2 regions of the Paenibacillus sp. FSL H8-0282 genome follow, and region 1 is predicted to be linked to the other one. Evidence: a T-box and tRNA genes for the amino acid it is inferred to sense, from the RefSeq annotation. Region 1 holds a T-box; the other holds one or more tRNA genes.
The links. A T-box is a leader RNA that pairs with one kind of tRNA and senses whether it is charged. The one in region 1 lies ahead of pheS (phenylalanine--tRNA ligase subunit alpha), so its partner is inferred to be a tRNA-Phe.

Region 1 (10,369 bases):
GAACACGGTGCAGATTTTCACTCGTCTCCTGTAGTGACGCTCTTAGCTCTGTAGCTTCATTCTGTGACTGTTGATAACGCTGGCGTAACTCTTCCAGCTCCTCATTCAACAGTGTGCCCAGCTCAGTAGCCGTGCGCAGCTCTTCACTGAGCTGTTCTTCACGTTTAACAATCGCTTCATATTGTCCAAGAAGCGTCTGTCTTGCATCTCGTTCACTCTTAAGACTGGCTTCAGCCGCACGTAATCTGGACTGAAGTTGCCCTGTCCCACCACGAAGCTCAGCCAGCTGTTTTTCCAGCTCTTGAATATTTTGCTTATGTCTATGCTCTTGAGTGCCTTGTGACTGCCGCAGTTCCTTATTCTTGGTTTGTTCCCGCTGCAGTGCTTCACGTTCTTCCGCCAGCTCTTTGCCCAACTTCGCTTTGGTACTCTCAAGCTCTTTACCTAAGGTCAACTTGGTATCTTCAAGCTCCTTACCTAACGTCAACTTGGTATCCTCAAGCTCCTTACCCAGCGTCAATCTGGTATCTTCGAGTTCTTTACCTAATGTAGACTTGGTATCCTCAAGCTCTTCCTCCAGTGTTGACTTGGTCTCGGTCAGCTCAAGCTGCAGAGCAGACAGCGTGTCTGTCTTCTCCTTGGTCAGCGTCTCCCGGATGTTCTCCAGCTCTTGCAGATGAGCAGCCTTCTGCTCCTCCAGCTGCTGCAAGCGGATGGCTTCCGCCTTCGCCAGTTCCTGCCGCTGGTGTTCACGACTAGCTGCCTGCTCTTCTTCGTAGCTTGTCCGCAGTGCTTGCAGCTCTATCTCGCGCTCAAGCAATTCTTCTTCCAGCTTCTTGCGTGCAGCTTCCACAGCTTGCACTGCCTCCTGAAGCTGTTCCGCATGTACCTTGCGTTCATTCTCCTGAATCTCCAAATGCCGCTTACGTTCTTCCTCCGCAGCAGCAATCAGTCGCCCAGCCTCTTCTTTGGCCGCAGCTTCAAGTCGCTCGAATTCTTCTTGCCGCTCCCGCTGTACCTCCAGCAGGCGAGATACTTCCAATCGCAGTTCACTGCGTTCACCTGTCATCATGTTTAGTTCATTTTTGAAGTCCTGAACCTGAATAGCCTGCTCCGCCATATGTACAGCTGCAAGCACCGCTATACGCGGTGTGTCCAGTCTGGTGTGAGATTTAGAAATCGTGCGCATATGTTCATCAACATAACGGGCCACTTGTTTCATATATTCAGTACTGCTTCCGACGAGTTTATAGGAAGTTCCGTATATCTCCACGGCGACACGTGTCCGGTCCATAGCCACAGTTGTGCCCTCCTTTGTATGTGTGCGGATTCTAAGCTAGTTTCACTTCTTCTATTGTAGCTTTTTTGGTAAGCATTTGGCAAAATCCCTAATATTCAATAGATTATGGCTGATATTCTCCGCTTTGCACTCTACCTAGAAAAAGCCGCAGCGAATCTCAGTTTCTAAATGGATTCGCTGCGGCTTTACACAATTCCTGCTACTTTCTTAATTCTGCACCAAAAGTTTGTTGAAGAGATGCTAATACCTTCTCATGCACCTCTCCTACTTCCTCATCAGTCAGTGTATGTTCACTATGACGATACAGCAGTGAGATCGCGATGCTCTTCTTTCCATTCTCCAGCTTACCACCAGTATAAACGTCAAATACCTGGACGGACTGGAGCAAAGTACCTCCGTTATCGCGGATGGAAGCTAGCAGATCGCCCGCTGGTACAGCGGAATCCACGACCACAGCAATATCCCGCTCCATTCCTGGGAAACGCGGAAGCTCATTATATTGCAAACGGCTTTGCGCACTTTCATATAACGGCTGCAATAAAATTTCTGCCGCATAAGTATCCACCAGATCCAGCTGTCTTTGCAGATCCGGATGAATCTGTCCCATCGTTCCGATCTTCACAAGACCCTCGTTTCCGAGTAAATATACCGACGCGGAACGCCCAGGATGATATCCTTCTGGACTATCTCCTACATAGACGATTTTATCGGTCAGCCCTAAATGAGCAAATACCGTTTCCAGCGCACCCTTCAAATCAAAGAAGTCCACAGGCTGTGCCGAAACATTCCATTGCTTCACTGTTAAGCTTCCGCTAAGCAGCAGCCCCAGCACCGGCAGTTCGCGTGGCTGACGAGTCAACTGTTCTTCATCCGTGAAGAAGACGTTGCCGATTTCAAACAATGCCAAGTCGCTTTGACGACGATTGGTATTGTAGCTGGCAATATCCAAGAGTTGTGGTAGAAGGCTGGTACGCAGTACGCTGCGTTCTTCACTCATCGGCATAGCCAGCTTCACCGCTACTGCTCCTTCTGATAACTCAGGGAACATTGTGCTTTGTTGCGGCTGGATGAAGGAGTAACCCATCACCTCTTGGTAACCGCCATGTGACAATAGGCGACGCAGTTCACGACGGAGCGCTTGCTTGTGAGTTAGTGCTCCTGGCGTTGTAATTCCTTCAATTAGAGTCGTTGGAATATTGTCATACCCGTACAGGCGGGCAATTTCTTCAATAAGATCAACATCATAGCTGATATCGCCACGTCTGGTTGGGACTTGAACTTCAATCAGCCCTTGTGCGGTATCTCCACATTTGAAATGTAGACGGCCAAACAATGTCTTCACTTCCAACAAGGACAAATCCGTTCCCAGATAACGATTCAGTTTCTCTAAGGACAAGGTGAGAACCTTCTCTTGAACAGCGTCAGTTCCTGCTTGCACGATGCCTTCATGGACCGATCCGCCAGCATAACGTGCAATCAGTACGGCTGCACGGTTCAATGCAGGAATAACTGCACTTGGATCCACTTCCTTCTCGAAACGAAGGGAGGCTTCCGAGCGAAGTCCCAATTGACGCGAGGTTTTACGAATCGTTCCTCCATCAAACTTAGCAGATTCCAGAACAAGGTTTACCGTCTCAGCAGTAACCTCTGTATCCCGTCCACCCATTACTCCGGCCAGACCTACAGCTTTTACTCCATCAGCGATAACGAGCATTTGCGGCTCTAGCTTACGCTCTTGACCGTCAAGTGTAACCAAAACTTCACCTTCATGGGCAAGACGAACGCCGAGTTCTCCACCTTGTACTTTATCTGCATCAAAAGCATGCAGCGGCTGTCCATATTCCAGCATCACATAATTGGTAATGTCCACAATATTATTAATTGGACGAACCCCAGCAGCCATCAGACGATTCTGAATCCACAGCGGTGATGGTGCAGGTTTAACACCTGCAATATAACGAACTGCATAATGGCTGCAGTATTCTTCATCTTCAATCTTGACGGAAATGGAATCCGCAGCAGGACCACTGATCTCAATCATTTCGCTTTTTGGATCAGGTAATTTAACTTCACGCCCAAGAATTGCACTTACTTCATAAGCAGCACCAATCATGCTGAGGCAATCTGAACGGTTCGGAGTCAGATCGAATTCCAGAATCTCGTCATCTAAGCCGAGGACCTTGGAAATATCCTGACCAATCTCTGTCCCTTCAGGCAGCACAAGAATACCTTCTTGTTGCTCTTTTGGAAGCAATTTATCATTCAGTCCCAATTCTTTGGCCGAGCAGATCATTCCTTGCGACAGGACACCGCGCAGCTTGGCTTTTTTGATATCCAGTCCTGGCAGCTTAGCGCCAACCATTGCTACAGGTACAGTTTGACCTGCAGCTACATTTTTTGCGCCGCAAACGATTTGTAGCTCCTCATCTTGGCCCACATCCACGATACATACGTTCAGCTTGTCTGCATCAGGATGTTTTTCCTTTGATTTCACATAGCCGGTTACGATGCCGGAAATGCCTTTATTGCGGCGCTCTACGCCGTCAATCTCAATGCCGGCAGCGGTAATCTTCTCCGCTAGCTGTTCGGCGGTTACTCCTTCAATCGATGTATAATCAGCCAACCATCCGGTTGATACTTTCATATCCGCTCACTTCCTTTATGTTTCAGATGTATTTATTTCACTGTCGTTCGCGCTGCTTCCTGTGGGAGAACACTCCAAAGCCATTCTCCGCCACTATCAGCCAGCGCGCCCACAAAAACTAAACGCCCTTGAATTGCTTCACAAAACTCATGTCATTACTATAGAAATGTCGGATGTCATCGATGCCGTATTTAAGCATTGCAATCCGCTCTACACCCATTCCGAAAGCGAAGCCGCTGTACTCAGCAGGATCATAGCCACCCATTTTCAGTACATTTGGATGCACCATACCTGCGCCAAGGATTTCTAACCATCCGCTTTGCTTGCATAGTCTGCAGCCATCGCCGCCACATTTGAAGCAGCTTACATCTACTTCAACACTTGGCTCAGTGAATGGGAAAAAGCTCGGACGAAGACGAATGCCTGTATTCGGTCCAAACATCTCCTGCACAAATTGTTGCAGGGTGCCCTTCAGATCACTCATTCGAATGTTACTTCCAATGACCAAACCTTCGATTTGGTGGAACTGGAAGGAATGCGTTGCATCATCATCATCACGGCGGAATACTTTACCCGGGCAGATGATTTTTACCGGAGCTTCACCGTTCATAGCCTGCATAGTACGAATCTGTACCGGCGAGGTTTGTGTGCGCATTAACAGGTCATCCGTTAAATAGAAAGAATCCTGCATATCACGTGCCGGGTGATTCTTAGGCAGATTTAGAGCTTCAAAGTTATAATAATCGGTCTCTACTTCCGGACCTTCAGCTACACGGTAGCCCATGCCGATAAAAATATCCTCAATCTCCTGTACGACTCTGCTAAGCGGGTGAATGCCCCCTTGCTGCATACGGCGACCCGGTAAGGTTACGTCTACTTTTTCAGCCTGCAGACGTTGCTGGGTTTCCTGCTCTTGAAAAGCCTCCTGCTTCGCGCCGATAATCTCCTCAATAGCACTGCGAACCTGATTCGCTACTTGCCCGATTACCGGACGTTCCTCAGCACTAAGTCCTCCCATACCGCGCAGAACCTCTGTAAGCTCACCTTTTTTACCGAGATACTTCACTCTTAGATCATTTAGTACCTGCGGATCCATAACCTCCTGCAGCTTAGCCAGCGCTTCAACCTTCAATGCTTCCAACTTCTCTTTCATGGCCGTGTACAGCCCCCTTCAATCATTGTCTAGTTCAACAAAAAAAGGCCTTTTCTCCCGGTAAGGGACGAAAAGACCGTGGTACCACCCTTGTTAGACAAGCTGATCTGTTCCCCTTAAGAGCTTCATTCCCTCTTTTGGCTGGACAGATACCTATCTCACTTTATACAGAAATAACGGTCTGTGACCGGTATCCCCTACCCTTCCCTATTAGACAGCTTAAGGAATTCAGGGAACTGCTCCGGAGTGAACTTCGACAGCTCTGCTTCTTAGAAACGCTCTCAATCCGCGGCGTCTCCTCCCTGTAAGTCAGGCACTGTGTACTCTTCTCCATCACTGCATTTCACAATTCATGCTAATTGTCAGGTATCTCTTTACTACAAGAGATATGTCTCTTTATTATATGCAAAATCTGTCGTTTTGACAAGCTGGACAAAATTAGGCTAATTTTTATCTTCTTTTAAGCTGGCTTTAAGCTTCAGAGCCATTTTTCCAACTTTTTTTCAGCTAACATTCAGCGGAGCTTGATAATTTCCATTACTAGGAAGGCTTGCTTATCCACTCGGGTGCACCTTCGCAGACTATTAACTATCCTATTGGGAGGAAATCAAATGCATGTACGGAGAATAAAAGTAGCCGCGGTGCTGCTAAGCACAGCTGTACTTAGCCAATCTGCAGCGTATGGTGCTCATACCGCTTGGGCCGGGACTACATCCACCAAAATAGCAACAACAGCTTCCGTATCCGCTCTGGATAAACTAGGCTCCATAGCCTTGAAGACTAACATCAGCGCAAAGCTGACGGATGTCAGCTTATTAACTCAGGATGGCGGAAATATTCTTACATACACACTCAGCTACTCTAATGGAAGCAACGCTAGCCTCAATCTGGTGGACTTTTTCTCCAAAGTAACTACTAGCGGCGGTACAGTTATTCAAGGAAGCCCTATTACCAGCAGTGCAACCATCAAATCCATTGCCGCGAAAAGCAGTCAATCTATCACCTACTATGTAAACATCGGCAAATCCACCTCTTTAAACGGGGTCAAAATTTCATTGTACGGATGGGACTTCAACACCACCGATTATCAAAAAAAGCTAGGGAACTTCACCGTACCAACAGGATATTCACAAGCTGTCGCCAGAGGGCAGAGTAAAAAGATCACCCTAAACAATCTCCCTGTAACCACCAAGGCAGAGAGCCTGCAAATTTATAAATATAACGGTAAGGTCTATGCCAAGGTTGGCGTTAGCTTCACTAATCAAGGAACCAAGGTACTCAGTGATACTGGACTTAAAGGATACCTCGCTTCCGCTGGAGGATCTGTATTTGAACTCGCACTTGATGACACCAGCACCAGCTATAAAGTACAGCCTCAGGAAAAGAAGACGATCTACTATTTGACGGAAATCCCTTCTTATATGAAGACAGACAACATGGCGCTGCAATTTGCCGGAGAAGATGCCTCATTAAAAATAGCTTTGCCGGTTGTCGCCTACAATCTCCCCGCTGCAACAACACCGGATCTTGTCGTAGCCAGCAATGTCACGAAGAAGCTTACAATCAGCAATAATACAGTCGAAACACAGCTGAAAACGGCTAACGTCTATGCTGACAATGGCAACGCAAAGTGGACACTACAGTTCCGCATCAAAAATAGCGGCAACAAAGCGGTGAATGTGCCTGCCTATGAACTTGCTATTAAAGCCGCTGAAGGGTATAGCTTTCCGGTGGATACGAAGGATTTTGCCAGCCTAACATTGAAACCGCTTGAAGAAAAGATTATTGAACTCAGCGCAGATGTACCACTCACACTCAATCAAGGAACATTGCAGCTGCAAATGACTGAGCCGGCTGCTGAAGGCAAGATCATTTTTCCTACCGCCTATTATCAGATCCCTTACACGCTGCAAACTAACAATTGGCAGGACACGGAATACCCCATTGAGAACAGTCACGGTACATTTGTTGTCAAAATTGCAAACATTCAAAGACTCCCTTGGTCCGACAAAGACCAGATCGTAGCTAAAATCAACATCCGCAACACTAAATCAACCTCTGTTCAGCTTCCTGCGCTTACAAGTGTCGTCAAAGCTGGAGAAAGTGACATCAGCAGCACTTCCCAGGTTGTCTCAGAAAGTACGCAAACCATCCTCGGTCCAAATGAATCGGCTGCTGTGTATGTCGTAGCCAATGTTCCTTATAGCTATACTTTCAATCAATTAAAAATCACCCTGCAAGAAACTTCAGGTGAAAGTAAGCTTAACTTCCTTTCTCTAAGTACTACCCAACTGGACAGCCGAGTACAGAGTGTTGCAGCTGAAAATTCTTTCCATCTTGAGCTTGAAGGTAAAAAAGCGGAATTACTTGTACGCCGGACCCTCGTGTACCCAGGTACAGATTCAAATCTCTTGTACACAGAACTAGAAATGAACAGTGAGGAATCGCGTAAATCCGAACAGGCTCAACTCGTAGCCTATTACAAAACACAAGACAATCAATATTATGAAGCCGAAGTCACCCAGTCCAAAACCTCCACCAGTCCTAACGGAAAAAGTCTGGTCACCCTCTGGAGTAAGCTCCCTCTCGGTATAGATCCAGCGAACCTTGTCCTATACATCGGGGAGGGTGTTTCTGAAGGCAAGCTTACCGCTCCTGGCGGTCAATCGACGGGTTATATCAATACGGTATCACTTGGACTGAACCAGCTGGGAGTGGAGCCCAAAGGCAATCTTTTGAACGTGGAAATGTTTCCTTATATCCTATCCGTTACAAATGCAGTCGCCACCGTCACCGCTGGTAAAGATACGCTCAGCACTGCACTAACCTACAACATGTCAGCCAGCACGCTTTATGAATCAGGCACCTACGAGCACAAACTGGTGTTGGAGCTGATTGACCCCTTAGGACAAAGCATGGAAAAAACATTAACACTTGGCACAGATCTACAATTAGGTAACTTCAAGTCGTACACCACAACCTTCACAAGCAGCCTGTACAAAACACTGGGTGGCGGCGCAATCCGGTTGAATATATACGACGAATTCCAAGGCCATCGAAATCTGCTGGGAACACAAATCTATGTCGTCACTTATCAGGCGGCATCAACGACTTCGAACAGCAACTCTACTTCTGGCACAGATCCAGACACCAGCAATACATCCGGCAATTAATATGATGAGCTATGGAGGATAGAAATGAAGAAGAAAAAAATAGTGTTCTGGACTCTTGGAGTAGTAGTAGTTGTAGCAACAGCAGGAATGCTGGTTTATACATTGTTACCTGATAAGAACAGTCAAGCCGCTGAAGTGCCTGTTAATACAGCTACCGTTACAAAGGGCGATATCGTAGTTAGTGTATCCGGAGCCGGCTCAGTGATTGCTACAGAAACTGGTAAAGTAAAAACGAAGGACAGCGGGACCGTAGCTGAGGTTCTTGTCAAAGAGGGCGATCTCGTGAAAAAAGGCCAGACTTTGATTACCTTTGAAGGCAATGATCTGAGTGACAATCTCAAGCAGGAACAAACTTCACTTGCCTCACTTGAGACCGATCTTGAGTACAAGCAGGAGCAATATAAGAAGCTGGCCGTATCAGGTGCAGCAGAAGATGAGCTGGCAAATGCCAAACGTTCGATTGAAAAGGCCAAAACCGACATTTCGGCGCAACAGGAAAAAATAGCTTCTGTCCAAGAAGATATGCTTCCTCCTGATCCGTTAACGGCTCCTATTGATGGAACTGTAACGACAGTTAATATTGCAAGCGGCGAAAAAGCCATGGACGGCTCTGAACTCATCGACATTACCGATTATGCTAATTTAAGTGTAGTTGTGCAGGTGGATGAGCTTGATATTCCTACTGTAAAGCTAGGGATGCCTGCCACTATTTCATTGGATGCTCTGCCTGATACGGAATTCAAGGGAACGGTTACGAAAATAGCTAATGAGGGCACCGCCTCAAACGGTGTTTCCCTCTTCGATGTTACCATAGGTCTAACAAGCTCCGAAGGTGCTCTTGTTGGAATGTCTGCGGAAGTTTCAGTAACCACTGCTGAGAAAAAGGATGTATTAACAGTACCTATTGAAGCTGTACAAGAAAGAAACGGAAAATACACAGTTTCTATTCCTCTAGCAGCGGGTTCAGCCGCAACTTCCAAAACTGCTGGCGAGGGCCAAGTACCAATGCCTAGCGGTGCCCCTGACGCTCGCGGCGGCGCTATGCCCAGCGGGGCTCCTGACGCTCGCGGCGGCGCTGCCGGTGGAAGAAATCGCGGCAATAGCTCAGGACAGATGGTCACTGTCGAAGTGGGTCTCCATGATGAGAGCAGCATTGAAATTGTCAGCGGACTCCATGAAGGGGACCAGGTGATCATCCCTACCGTAATCTCTACGAAAACCGGAACAACCAGCACGGAAACGGAAACTAGAGGTGGTATGGGCGGTATGGGTGGCGCTGGCTTCGGCGGCAGTGGCTTTAGTGGGGGTGGCGGCTTCACCGGAGGTGGCGCTGGTGGTATGGGCAGCGCACCAGGTGGTGGCGGAGGTGGCGGCAGATGAGTGCTTCAGCACCTCTGATCGAAGTTCACGACATGTCCCACGGCTACACAATGGCCGGAGAAACCATGACGGTCTTAAATAGCCTTTCCTTTACAATTGATCTGGGGGAGTTCGTAGCTATTATTGGTCCCTCCGGTTCTGGTAAATCAACACTCATGAATATGCTTGGTTGCCTCGATATCTCCGATGAAGGAAGTTATCTTCTAGATGGACAAGAGGTTCGCAAGTTATCCGACAATAAGCTCGCAACGATCCGCAATGAGAAGATCGGCTTTATCTTTCAAAATTTCAACCTGCTCCCCAAGCTGTCAGCCATTGAAAATGTGGAGCTGCCATTGATTTATCGTGGCCTCTCCCATCGGGAAAGAAGACAACTAGCACAGGAAGCACTCATTAAAGTAGGGCTGGAGGATCGGATGCATCACCGCCCTTCTGAGCTTTCGGGAGGACAGCAACAGCGGGTAGCGATTGCCCGGGCTATGGCGGGATCCCCCCCTATTCTACTTGCCGATGAACCAACCGGGGCACTGGATACACGGACGGGACAGGAAGTCATGCAAATGATACGTGAGTTAAATAAGCAAGGACATACCATCATCCTTATCACACATGATCTGGAAATAGCTAAACAAGCGGAGCGGATTATTCGTATTCAGGATGGCAACCTCGTGGAAGATCGGAGGAATGCGGGGTGAAATTGTACCAAAGCATGCGAATGG
Region 2 (10,369 bases), 1.7 Mb from region 1:
GAAGGTGCGGCTGGATCACCTCCTTTCTATGGAGAATCGTTCTCTGCGATGAGAACATTCAAATCGGAAGCTAAGCTTCCACGATAGAACCCTCGGGTTCGAACACTCACTCGTGTTCAGTTTTGAAAGAGCAAGTCTCTTTCGTATGCGTTTGGTGGCGATAGCGGAGGGGTTCCACACGTACCCATCCCGAACACGACCGTTAAGCCCTCCAGCGCCGATGGTACTTGGACCGAAGGGTCCTGGGAGAGTAGGACGTTGCCAAGCGGACAACCAATTCATTGGTTGATTCACAATGTTATATATGTTATATGGGCTTTTAGCTCAGTTGGTTAGAGCGCACCTCTGATAAGGGTGAGGTCGGTGGTTCGAGTCCACCAAGGCCCACCATATAACATTATAGAGTAATTTTATGGGGCCATAGCTCAGCTGGGAGAGCGCCTGCCTTGCAAGCAGGAGGTCAGCGGTTCGATCCCGCTTGGCTCCACCATAAATTTTTAAATGAATAACTTTTTTAACTTGATCCTTGAAAACTGGATACCGAAACGAATTTGCGTTTTAGAACATCTTTTAGCAACTTGTGCAAACAAGTAAATGTTATTAGTGAGATTTTTCTTCGGAAGAATCAAGGTTAAGCTAATAAGAGCACACGGAGGATGCCTAGGCGCCAGGAGCCGACGAAGGACGTGGCGAACAACGAAACTGCCTCGGGGAGCTGTAAGCAAGCTTTGATCCGGGGGTGTCCGAATGGGGAAACCCAGCTGTGGTAATTCGCAGTTACTCATTTCTGAATACATAGGAAATGTAGAGGCAGACCAGGGGAACTGAAACATCTAAGTACCCTGAGGAAGAGAAAACAATAGTGATTCCGTCAGTAGCGGCGAGCGAACGCGGAACAGCCTAAACCTAAGAGCTTGCTCTTAGGGGTTGTGGGACGTCTCACATGGAGTTACAAAGGAATATGGTAGGCGAAGAGGTCTGGAAAGGCCCGCGATAGAGGTAAAAGCCCTGTAACCTAAACTGTGTTCTCTCCGAGACGGATCCCGAGTAGTGCGGGGCACGTGAAACCCCGTATGAATCCAGCAGGACCATCTGCTAAGGCTAAATACTACCTGGCGACCGATAGTGAAACAGTACCGTGAGGGAAAGGTGAAAAGCACCCCGGAAGGGGAGTGAAATAGAACCTGAAACCGTGTGCTTACAAAAAGTCAGAGCCCTATTAATGGGTGATGGCGTGCCTTTTGTAGAATGAACCGGCGAGTTACGTTTAACATGCAAGGTTAAGCCGAGAAGGTGGAGCCGCAGCGAAAGCGAGTCTGAATAGGGCGAATTAGTATGTGGACGTAGACCCGAAACCGTGTGATCTACCCCTGTCCAGGGTGAAGGTGCGGTAACACGCACTGGAGGCCCGAACCCACGTACGTTGAAAAGTGCGGGGATGAGGTGGGGGTAGCGGAGAAATTCCAATCGAACTCGGAGATAGCTGGTTCTCCCCGAAATAGCTTTAGGGCTAGCCTCGGTATAAGAGTAGTGGAGGTAGAGCACTGATTGGGTGCGGGGTCCGCAAGGATTACCAAGCTCAGTCAAACTCCGAATGCCATATACTTATTGCCGGGAGTCAGACAGTGAGTGCTAAGATCCATTGTCAAAAGGGAAACAGCCCAGACCATCAGCTAAGGTCCCCAAGTGTGTGTTAAGTGGGAAAGGATGTGGAGTTGCACAGACAACCAGGATGTTGGCTTAGAAGCAGCCACCATTGAAAGAGTGCGTAATAGCTCACTGGTCGAGTGACTCTGCGCCGAAAATGTAACGGGGCTAAACACACCACCGAAGCTATGGCTAGATACTATGTATCTGGGGTAGGGGAGCGTTGTGTAGGGGTTGAAGGTGTACTGAAAAGAGCGCTGGACACTACACAAGTGAGAATGCCGGTATGAGTAACGAAAAGATCAGTGAGAATCTGATCCGCCGAAAGCCCAAGGTTTCCTGAGGAAGGCTCGTCCGCTCAGGGTAAGTCGGGACCTAAGGCGAGGCCGAAAGGCGTAGTCGAAGGACAACAGTTTGAAATTACTGTACCACCGTAATCCGCTATGAGCGATGGGGTGACGCAGGAGGGTAGTGACGCGGACTGATGGATGTCCGTCTAAGCAGTGAGGCTGATGTGTAGGCAAATCCGCACATCATTAAGGCTGGGCTGTGATGGGGAGCGAAAATTGTAGTAGCGAAGGTCATGATCTCACACTGCCAAGAAAAGCCTCTAGCCAGGAGAAGGTGCCCGTACCGCAAACCGACACAGGTAGGCGAGAAGAGAATTCTAAGGCGCGCGGAAGAACTCTCGTTAAGGAACTCGGCAAAATGACCCCGTAACTTCGGGAGAAGGGGTGCCCCGGTAGTGTGAATAGCACGAGGGGGCCGCAGTGAAAAGGCCCAAGCGACTGTTTAGCAAAAACACAGGTCTGTGCGAAGCCGCAAGGCGAAGTATACGGGCTGACGCCTGCCCGGTGCTGGAAGGTTAAGGGGAGTGGTTAGGGGTAACCCGAAGCTATGAACCGAAGCCCCAGTAAACGGCGGCCGTAACTATAACGGTCCTAAGGTAGCGAAATTCCTTGTCAGGTAAATTCTGACCCGCACGAATGGCGTAACGACTTGGGCGCTGTCTCAACGAGAGATCCGGTGAAATTTTAATACCTGTGAAGATGCAGGTTACCCGCGACAAGACGGAAAGACCCCATGGAGCTTTACTGCAGCTTGATATTGAATTTGGGTACGATCTGTACAGGATAGGTGGGAGCCGTAGAAATCGGAGCGCAAGCTTCGGTGGAGGCGCCGTTGGGATACCACCCTGATCGTATCTAGGTTCTAACCTAGTACCCTTACCGGGTACGGGGACCGTGTCAGGCGGGCAGTTTGACTGGGGCGGTCGCCTCCTAAAGAGTAACGGAGGCGTTCCAAGGTTCCCTCAGAATGGTTGGAAATCATTCGCAGAGTGCAAAGGCATAAGGGAGCTTGACTGCGAGACCTACAAGTCGAGCAGGGACGAAAGTCGGACTTAGTGATCCGGTGGTACCGCATGGAAGGGCCATCGCTCAACGGATAAAAGCTACCCTGGGGATAACAGGCTTATCTCCCCCAAGAGTCCACATCGACGGGGAGGTTTGGCACCTCGATGTCGGCTCATCGCATCCTGGGGCTGAAGTAGGTCCCAAGGGTTGGGCTGTTCGCCCATTAAAGCGGTACGCGAGCTGGGTTCAGAACGTCGTGAGACAGTTCGGTCCCTATCTGTCGTGGGCGCAGGAAATTTGAGAGGAGCTGTCCTTAGTACGAGAGGACCGGGATGGACGTACCGCTGGTGCACCAGTTGTTCCGCCAGGAGCATGGCTGGGTAGCTACGTACGGACGGGATAAGCGCTGAAAGCATCTAAGCGTGAAGCCCCCCTCAAGATGAGATTTCCCAATTAGTAAGACCCCTTGAAGACGACGAGGTAGATAGGTTGGAGGTGGAAGTGCAGCAATGCATGGAGCTGACCAATACTAATCGGTCGAGGGCTTATCCTATACGTAGAATGCAGATTCGTTTCGGATTCAGTTTTCAGGGAGTCAAATTCCTGTTTGGATTGCTGTGGTACTGATATCGTTTGGAGAGATACCCAAGTGGCTATAAGGGGACCCTCTGCTAAGGGGTTAGACTGCGTAAGCGGTGCGTGGGTTCGAATCCCACTCTCTCCGCCATTTTCAATCCATAGCAATACTAATTATTGTGGCGGTGTAGCTCAGCTGGCTAGAGCGTACGGTTCATACCCGTGAGGTCGGGGGTTCGATCCCCTTCGCCGCTACCATAATACCTGGAGGCTTAGCTCAGCTGGGAGAGCATCTGCCTTACAAGCAGAGGGTCGGGGGTTCGATCCCCTCAGCCTCCACCATTTTCATCTTTTAGAATTGCTTTTACACCGTGCCGGTGTAGCTCAACTGGTAGAGCAACTGACTTGTAATCAGTAGGTTGGGGGTTCAAGTCCTCTCGCCGGCACCATTTTTAATTAATGCGGAACCGTGGTGTAGTTGGCCTAACATGCCTGCCTGTCACGCAGGAGACCGCGGGTTCGAATCCCGTCGGTTCCGCCATTTTTTCCACAAAATGAGTGGGAAGTGTAAGACTTTTCCGCTTAATTGTCATGTAATCTTATGGCTCGGTAGCTCAGTCGGTAGAGCAGAGGACTGAAAATCCTCGTGTCGGCGGTTCGATTCCGTCCCGAGCCACCTTTTTTGGGGGATTAGCGAAGTGGCCAAACGCATCAGACTGTAAATCTGCTCACGTACGTGTTCGGTGGTTCGAATCCATCATCCCCCACCATTTATGAGCCATTAGCTCAGTTGGTAGAGCACCTGACTTTTAATCAGGGTGTCGAAGGTTCGAGTCCTTCATGGCTCATCCCAAACAGAAAGTCATCACCTTAGGGTGGTGGCTTTTTTTGTGTTTTTATGTCGTATTATAGTAGCGCGCTGCTGTAGTGATTAACATAATATTAGAGAATATGCTAAAATAGGCGAAAAGAGCAAAAGTGGTGGAGTATGGTGACTATGGATAGCGAAACATTGCGAAAAAAGTTAGAGCAGCTCACCGGAAAGAAAACCGGAATCAAGCAGTTAGGGAGGCAACATTCAGCTTCTCTTTTTAGCCTGGGATTGGAAGCACAAGAACAGCCGGTAATCCATGAAGGTCATCTTTGGGCACCATTATATGAGACTGATGGACGTGTAACCGCTGTCTGGGTGGAATTGGATGGACTTAACTCTTTGGAAATACAATTAGTGAATTATGCAGTTCGAAACTTTGCAATTGCACTAAAAGCTACTGGGGTTAGAGAAGAAGGGGAAGCGGAGGCTCGGCAGCTGGGTACCTGGTTGAACACCGAACTGGAGCAAGAGAAAAATGACTCTGAGATACCCGATGAGATGGCTCTAAAGGGACGTTTATTCGGAGATATGGTTCCATTCCTACTTAGCAGTGAGAATGCACATAGCCCGCAGATCACTTATCGTTCCTTAATGAAGCTGCTGCGCAGCTATTTTGAGAATGAAATTCTGCTTATACCTCTTCAAGAAAAAGAATGGTTAATATTGGCCCGGAAGGAACTACTCACGGGCGGAGATGATAAGGATGAGGAAGAAGAGAGTGTAGATGAAATTCTGGCTCAGACCAGTATGGGCTTGCACGAACTGATAGCTAGCGAATGGGTAGGTGTATTCCATTTGGCTGTAGCTCCGGCTATCGTTCCTGTTAAGGGATTGACGGGATCCGTGGCCTTGCTGAGGGAGACTATTGTACTCGGACGTATTTTCCAAGTGGGTGAATATATTCATTTACCTTGGGAGCTGCATTTGGAACGTTTGGTTAACAGCATTCCTGATGCACGGCGTAAACAGTTACTTGGACAGATTGGCGACTATTCTTCCGTATTATCGGATAAAGAGATGCTGATGACCCTGGAGACGTTTTTTGAGATGGATTGTAATGTAAGTGAAACAGCCAAGAAGTTATATATTCATCGCAACACGCTTTTATACCGTCTGGACAAGATAAAACAGGAGACGGGTGCCGATGTGCGTAGCTTTGGGGACGCTGCTATTGTGAAGCTTACTATGCTTTTGTATAAAGTGACGAAAAGGAAATAGGTTTTTTGTGAACGTTACAAATAGCCACCGTGTCCCGTCTAGGGTAATATAAATGTACAAGGAAAAAAGAATTTTTCAATTAATCAATAATTAACTCGAGGGGGAAATACAATGGCAGGCGTACGTTTAGAGCATATTTTCAAAAAATACCCGGGTTCAGATAAAGCAACAGTAATGGATATCAATCTTGATATTAAAGATAAGGAATTTCTAGTATTGGTTGGACCATCCGGTTGCGGTAAATCCACAACTTTGCGTATGATCGCTGGTCTGGAAGAAATCTCCGAAGGTAAAATGTACATTGGCGATCGTGTAGTCAACGACGTTGCACCTAAAGACCGCGATATCGCGATGGTATTCCAATCCTACGCCCTGTATCCGCATATGAGCGTATACCAAAACATGGCTTTCGGTTTGAAACTTCGTAAAGTGAAGAAAGATGAAATCGACAAGAAAGTACGTGAAGCTGCTAGAATTCTCGATATCGAGCATTTGCTAGATCGTAAACCAAAAGCACTTTCCGGTGGTCAACGCCAACGTGTCGCTTTGGGACGCGCTATCGTACGTGATCCACAAGTCTTCTTGATGGATGAGCCTCTTTCCAACTTGGATGCTAAACTTCGTGGTCAAATGCGCGCTGAAATCACTAAACTGGTTAAACGCCTTGAAACCACTTGTATCTACGTAACGCATGACCAAACAGAAGCTATGACAATGGGTGACCGTATCGTAGTTATGTATGATGGTATCATTCAACAAGCTGCTTCCCCTGAAGAGTTGTACAATGAACCAACTAACCTGTTCGTAGCTGGATTTATCGGATCCCCTACAATGAACTTTATCAATGGTACTTTGTCCGAAGCAAACGGTTCTATCCGTTTCCGCGCTGAGAACCTTGATGTTGAAGTACCAGGCGGAAAAGCTCAAATCATCCGCAGCAAAGGCTACATTGGCAAAGAAGTAATTATGGGCGTTCGTCCAGAAGATATCCATGAAGAGCCAGTATTCTTGGAAGCTTCCCCGAACACAATCTTTACTTCATTGGTTGATGTAACTGAAAACCTTGGTCACGAAATGCTCCTTTACTTGAGCGGCCTTGGTAAATCTACTGTAATCGCTCGTGTAGATGGACGTTCCACTACTCGCGAAGGCAGCAAGCCAAAACTGGCTATCGATATGAACAAAGTTCACTTCTTCGATAAAGAATCCGAAGTTAACATTCTGTTGGGATAAGATCGCAGGATCTTTTCTCTCTTGATAAAGCCACCCGAAAGGGTGGCTTTATTGTTTAATTAGGGTCGTAATGGATAGGCGTTAAGATTGCATTCACAAGCGTTATCAATTAAGATAGCAGGAGAATTACCTCCGGAATTGTAATGAGATCGCTGTCAACCGGACGCAGTAAGCGGACATATACCGCAGGTGACGAAAGGACGAATTTACATGGCTAAGAAAGTAAAAGTATCTGAATTGGTACAACATTTTCAATTAGAGGTTATTTCCGGCCAGGAAGGTCTAAAACGACCTATTACGGTCGATGACCTGAATCGCCCTGGACTAGAGATTGCTGGTTATTTCGAATATTATCCGGAAGAACGTGTTCAACTATTAGGTAAGACAGAACTCGCATTCTTCTCCATGCTGCCTGAAGCTGAACGTAAAAGTAGGCTTCGTGGAATCTGTAATGACAATACCCCTTGTATCGTAATTACCCGTAGTTTGGATGTGCCACAGGAGTTAATTGATATAAGTAATGAAAAGGGACTTCCTGTGCTTCGTAGCTCGATGGCTACGACTATTTTCTCCAGCCGTTTGACGAGCTTCTTAGAAGGGAGATTAGCCCCTACAGCAACGATTCATGGTGTACTCTGTGATGTATATGGTGTAGGTATGCTGATTACTGGTAGTAGTGGTATTGGTAAGAGTGAGACAGCCCTTGAACTTGTAAAACGTGGACATAGACTGATCGCTGATGATGCCGTGGAAATCCGCCAGACTTCAGATAACCAGCTGCATGGTACAGCCCCTGAGTTGATCCGTCACTTGTTGGAAATTCGCGGAGTAGGTATCATTAACGTAATGACACTTTTTGGTGCGGGTGCTATCCGTAATCATAAACGGATTACACTTGTCGTTAGATTAGAGGCTTGGCAGCAAGACAAGCAGTATGACCGGCTTGGACTTGATGAGGAAACAACGCGGATTATTGATACCGATGTTCCACTTGTAACCATTCCTGTACGTCCAGGACGTAACCTTGCCGTTATTATTGAGGTTGCTGCGATGAACTATCGCCTGAAGCAAATGGGCTTTAATGCAGCCCTGCAGTTTACGAATAAGTTAACTGCGACCATATCTGAGGATATGGACGATCTCGATTAGGAGTGTGAGACAATGTTCCCATTAGCAATAGATCCTATTGTATTCTCAATTGGATCACTACCTGTACACTGGTACGGGTTAATACTAGGGGTCGGTGCACTCGCGGGATTATTTCTTGCGATCCGCGAGGGCAAACGGTTCGGAATCCCGCAAGAATTCTTTATGGATATGCTGCTACTGGGTGTACCCTCGGCAATTATAGGGGCACGGATTTATTTTGTAGCTTTTAAATGGGACGATTATAAGCATAATCTGATAGACGTCTTTAAGATCTGGAATGGCGGCATCGCCATTTACGGCGCATTAATAGGAGCGATTATTTGCGGAATTATTTATTTCCGTTATAAGGGTTACCCTTTCTGGCGTATTGTTGATATTTGTGCACCTGGACTACTGGCGGGTCAAATGATTGGCCGCTGGGGAAACTTTGTCAACCAAGAGGCATACGGCAGCGTAGTTGAGGAATCTTTTTTACGGGATAAACTGCATTTACCTGACTTCATCGTTAATCAAATGTACATAGGAGATGCTTTTCATCATCCGACCTTCCTGTATGAATCTCTTTGGAGCTTACTAGGGATTGCGTTATTGATGGTTCTCCGTCGTCAGAAGTTTGTACGTGCTGGAGAAATCTTCATGTCTTACTTTATATGGTATTCCATCGGTCGGTTCTTCATCGAGGCTGTGCGTACTGACAGTTTAGCTTTTAACGGAAGTGCAGGACTGGCTTCGTTTATAAACGGCTTATGGAGTCCGATGGAATGGTTAGGTTTTGAACAAGGATATCTGGATCCTGCCTATGGTAATATTCGTATTTCTCAGCTGCTTTCTCTACTGATTATTGTGGCAGCTATATTGCTGATCGTTATTCGCAGAGTAACCGGAGAGCCTAAAGCACATTATTCTGACCCTATCGTATGTACTAAACCGATCCAAGCAGATACTGTAGTGCCAGAAAGCGCAGTAAATACACCGCAGAAAACTCGTCAAGGAACACAACCTGAGCAAGGACAGCCAGCGGATGGAGATAAGAAGGAGCAGTAAAACTTATGATAGAATGCGTTCTTTTTGATCTGGATGGAACGATTGTCGATACGAATGAGCTAATCATTAGTTCATTTATGTACGCGCTGAAGGACAATGGTCTGGCTCCACTGACCAGAGAAGAGATAATTCCGCATATGGGAACAACCCTTCAGCAACAGATGAGAGTATTCTCTGGACTAGAGGATGTAAATGGTACGTTAGAAAAGTCCTATCGTTCTTATAATAATGAGCATCATGATGAGTTAGTGCGTTCCTTTCCGCTTGTAAAGGAGACCATTGAGGAGCTCTCGCGTCGTGGGATCAAACTTGGGATTGTAACTACTAAGATCCGTCCAACAACGATCAAGACCCTGGAAAGGTTCGATTTACTTAAGTACATGGATACGATTGTGACTGTGAACGATGTTACTGAACCAAAGCCACATCCGGAGCCCGTACTGACAGCGGTCCACAACCTTGGTGTTGATCCTCGCAAAACCTTAATGATAGGTGACAGTGCAGTTGATATTCAATCAGCCAAAGCTGCCGGTGTATACGCTGCTGGAGTATCTTGGTCTTTGAAGGGCGAGGATACGCTCCGCAAGTATGATCCGGACTTTATCATCCATAACATGAAGGATATTATAGAAATTATGGAGCGAGGAACGAATGAATCGTGAGAAACGTAACCCGTTATCCAGTAGAAGGTCATAACTCACTTTGGTATATTTACCGTACGGTCAGCCCTTGGAAGGGTGTCCGCAACTTTATTTTTATTCAGATTGCCCGCTATTGTCCGATTCTACCGTTAAAGAATTGGATCTATCGACGGATGCTGGGGATGAAGGTTGGTAAACACACGGCTTTTGGTCTTATGGCAATGGTGGATGTGTTTTTTCCGGAGAAAATAACGGTAGGTGAGAATTCTATTATTGGTTATAACACGACGATTCTGGCGCATGAGTATCTGATCAAGGAATATCGCCTGGGCGAAGTGGTGATCGGTGAAAATGTATTGATCGGCGCGAATACAACGATTCTTCCCGGTGTAACCATTGGAGATTGGGCAGTTATAGCTGCTGGCTCCGTGGTGCACAAAAATGTGGCGGCTGGCTCTTTTGTCGGAGGCAATCCTCTGCGAGAGCTGCGCCCCTCTTCAACGGAAGAACATGCGGAACAAGTGTAAACGATGCTTTTTTAACCCTGCAGTTACATATTGCGTTTTTTTAGCGCAGGTTCTGCAGGGTTTCTTGCGTCTTAGAGAAGATTATTAAGGAAACTTTAAGTTCTT

Region 2: it encodes a tRNA-Phe, which carries the amino acid that the T-box ahead of pheS (phenylalanine--tRNA ligase subunit alpha) is inferred to sense. The anticodon was not compared.

Annotation. Positions count from the first base shown of each region.
Region 1 covers NZ_CP150146.1:1,878,446-1,888,814, reverse strand. The annotation lists gene NST94_RS08100 (hypothetical protein) at 1-1,300, opposite strand, end outside; gene pheT (phenylalanine--tRNA ligase subunit beta) at 1,500-3,944, opposite strand; gene pheS (phenylalanine--tRNA ligase subunit alpha) at 4,063-5,097, opposite strand; T-box leader at 5,158-5,443, opposite strand; gene NST94_RS08085 (hypothetical protein) at 5,709-8,270, shown strand; gene NST94_RS08080 (efflux RND transporter periplasmic adaptor subunit) at 8,295-9,650, shown strand; gene NST94_RS08075 (ABC transporter ATP-binding protein) at 9,647-10,345, shown strand; gene NST94_RS08070 (ABC transporter permease) at 10,342-10,369, shown strand, end outside.
Region 2 covers NZ_CP150146.1:142,031-152,399, forward strand. The annotation lists rRNA gene NST94_RS00665 (16S ribosomal RNA) at 1-26, shown strand, start outside; rRNA gene rrf (5S ribosomal RNA) at 151-267, shown strand; tRNA gene NST94_RS00675 (tRNA-Ile) at 314-390, shown strand; tRNA gene NST94_RS00680 (tRNA-Ala) at 415-490, shown strand; rRNA gene NST94_RS00685 (23S ribosomal RNA) at 630-3,555, shown strand; tRNA gene NST94_RS00690 (tRNA-Ser) at 3,638-3,729, shown strand; tRNA gene NST94_RS00695 (tRNA-Met) at 3,760-3,836, shown strand; tRNA gene NST94_RS00700 (tRNA-Val) at 3,845-3,920, shown strand; tRNA gene NST94_RS00705 (tRNA-Thr) at 3,952-4,027, shown strand; tRNA gene NST94_RS00710 (tRNA-Asp) at 4,042-4,119, shown strand; tRNA gene NST94_RS00715 (tRNA-Phe) at 4,182-4,254, shown strand; tRNA gene NST94_RS00720 (tRNA-Tyr) at 4,263-4,348, shown strand; tRNA gene NST94_RS00725 (tRNA-Lys) at 4,354-4,426, shown strand; gene NST94_RS00730 (helix-turn-helix domain-containing protein) at 4,576-5,670, shown strand; gene ugpC (sn-glycerol-3-phosphate ABC transporter ATP-binding protein UgpC) at 5,782-6,903, shown strand; gene hprK (HPr(Ser) kinase/phosphatase) at 7,114-8,052, shown strand; gene lgt (prolipoprotein diacylglyceryl transferase) at 8,065-9,096, shown strand; gene ppaX (pyrophosphatase PpaX) at 9,102-9,758, shown strand; gene NST94_RS00755 (acyltransferase) at 9,755-10,264, shown strand.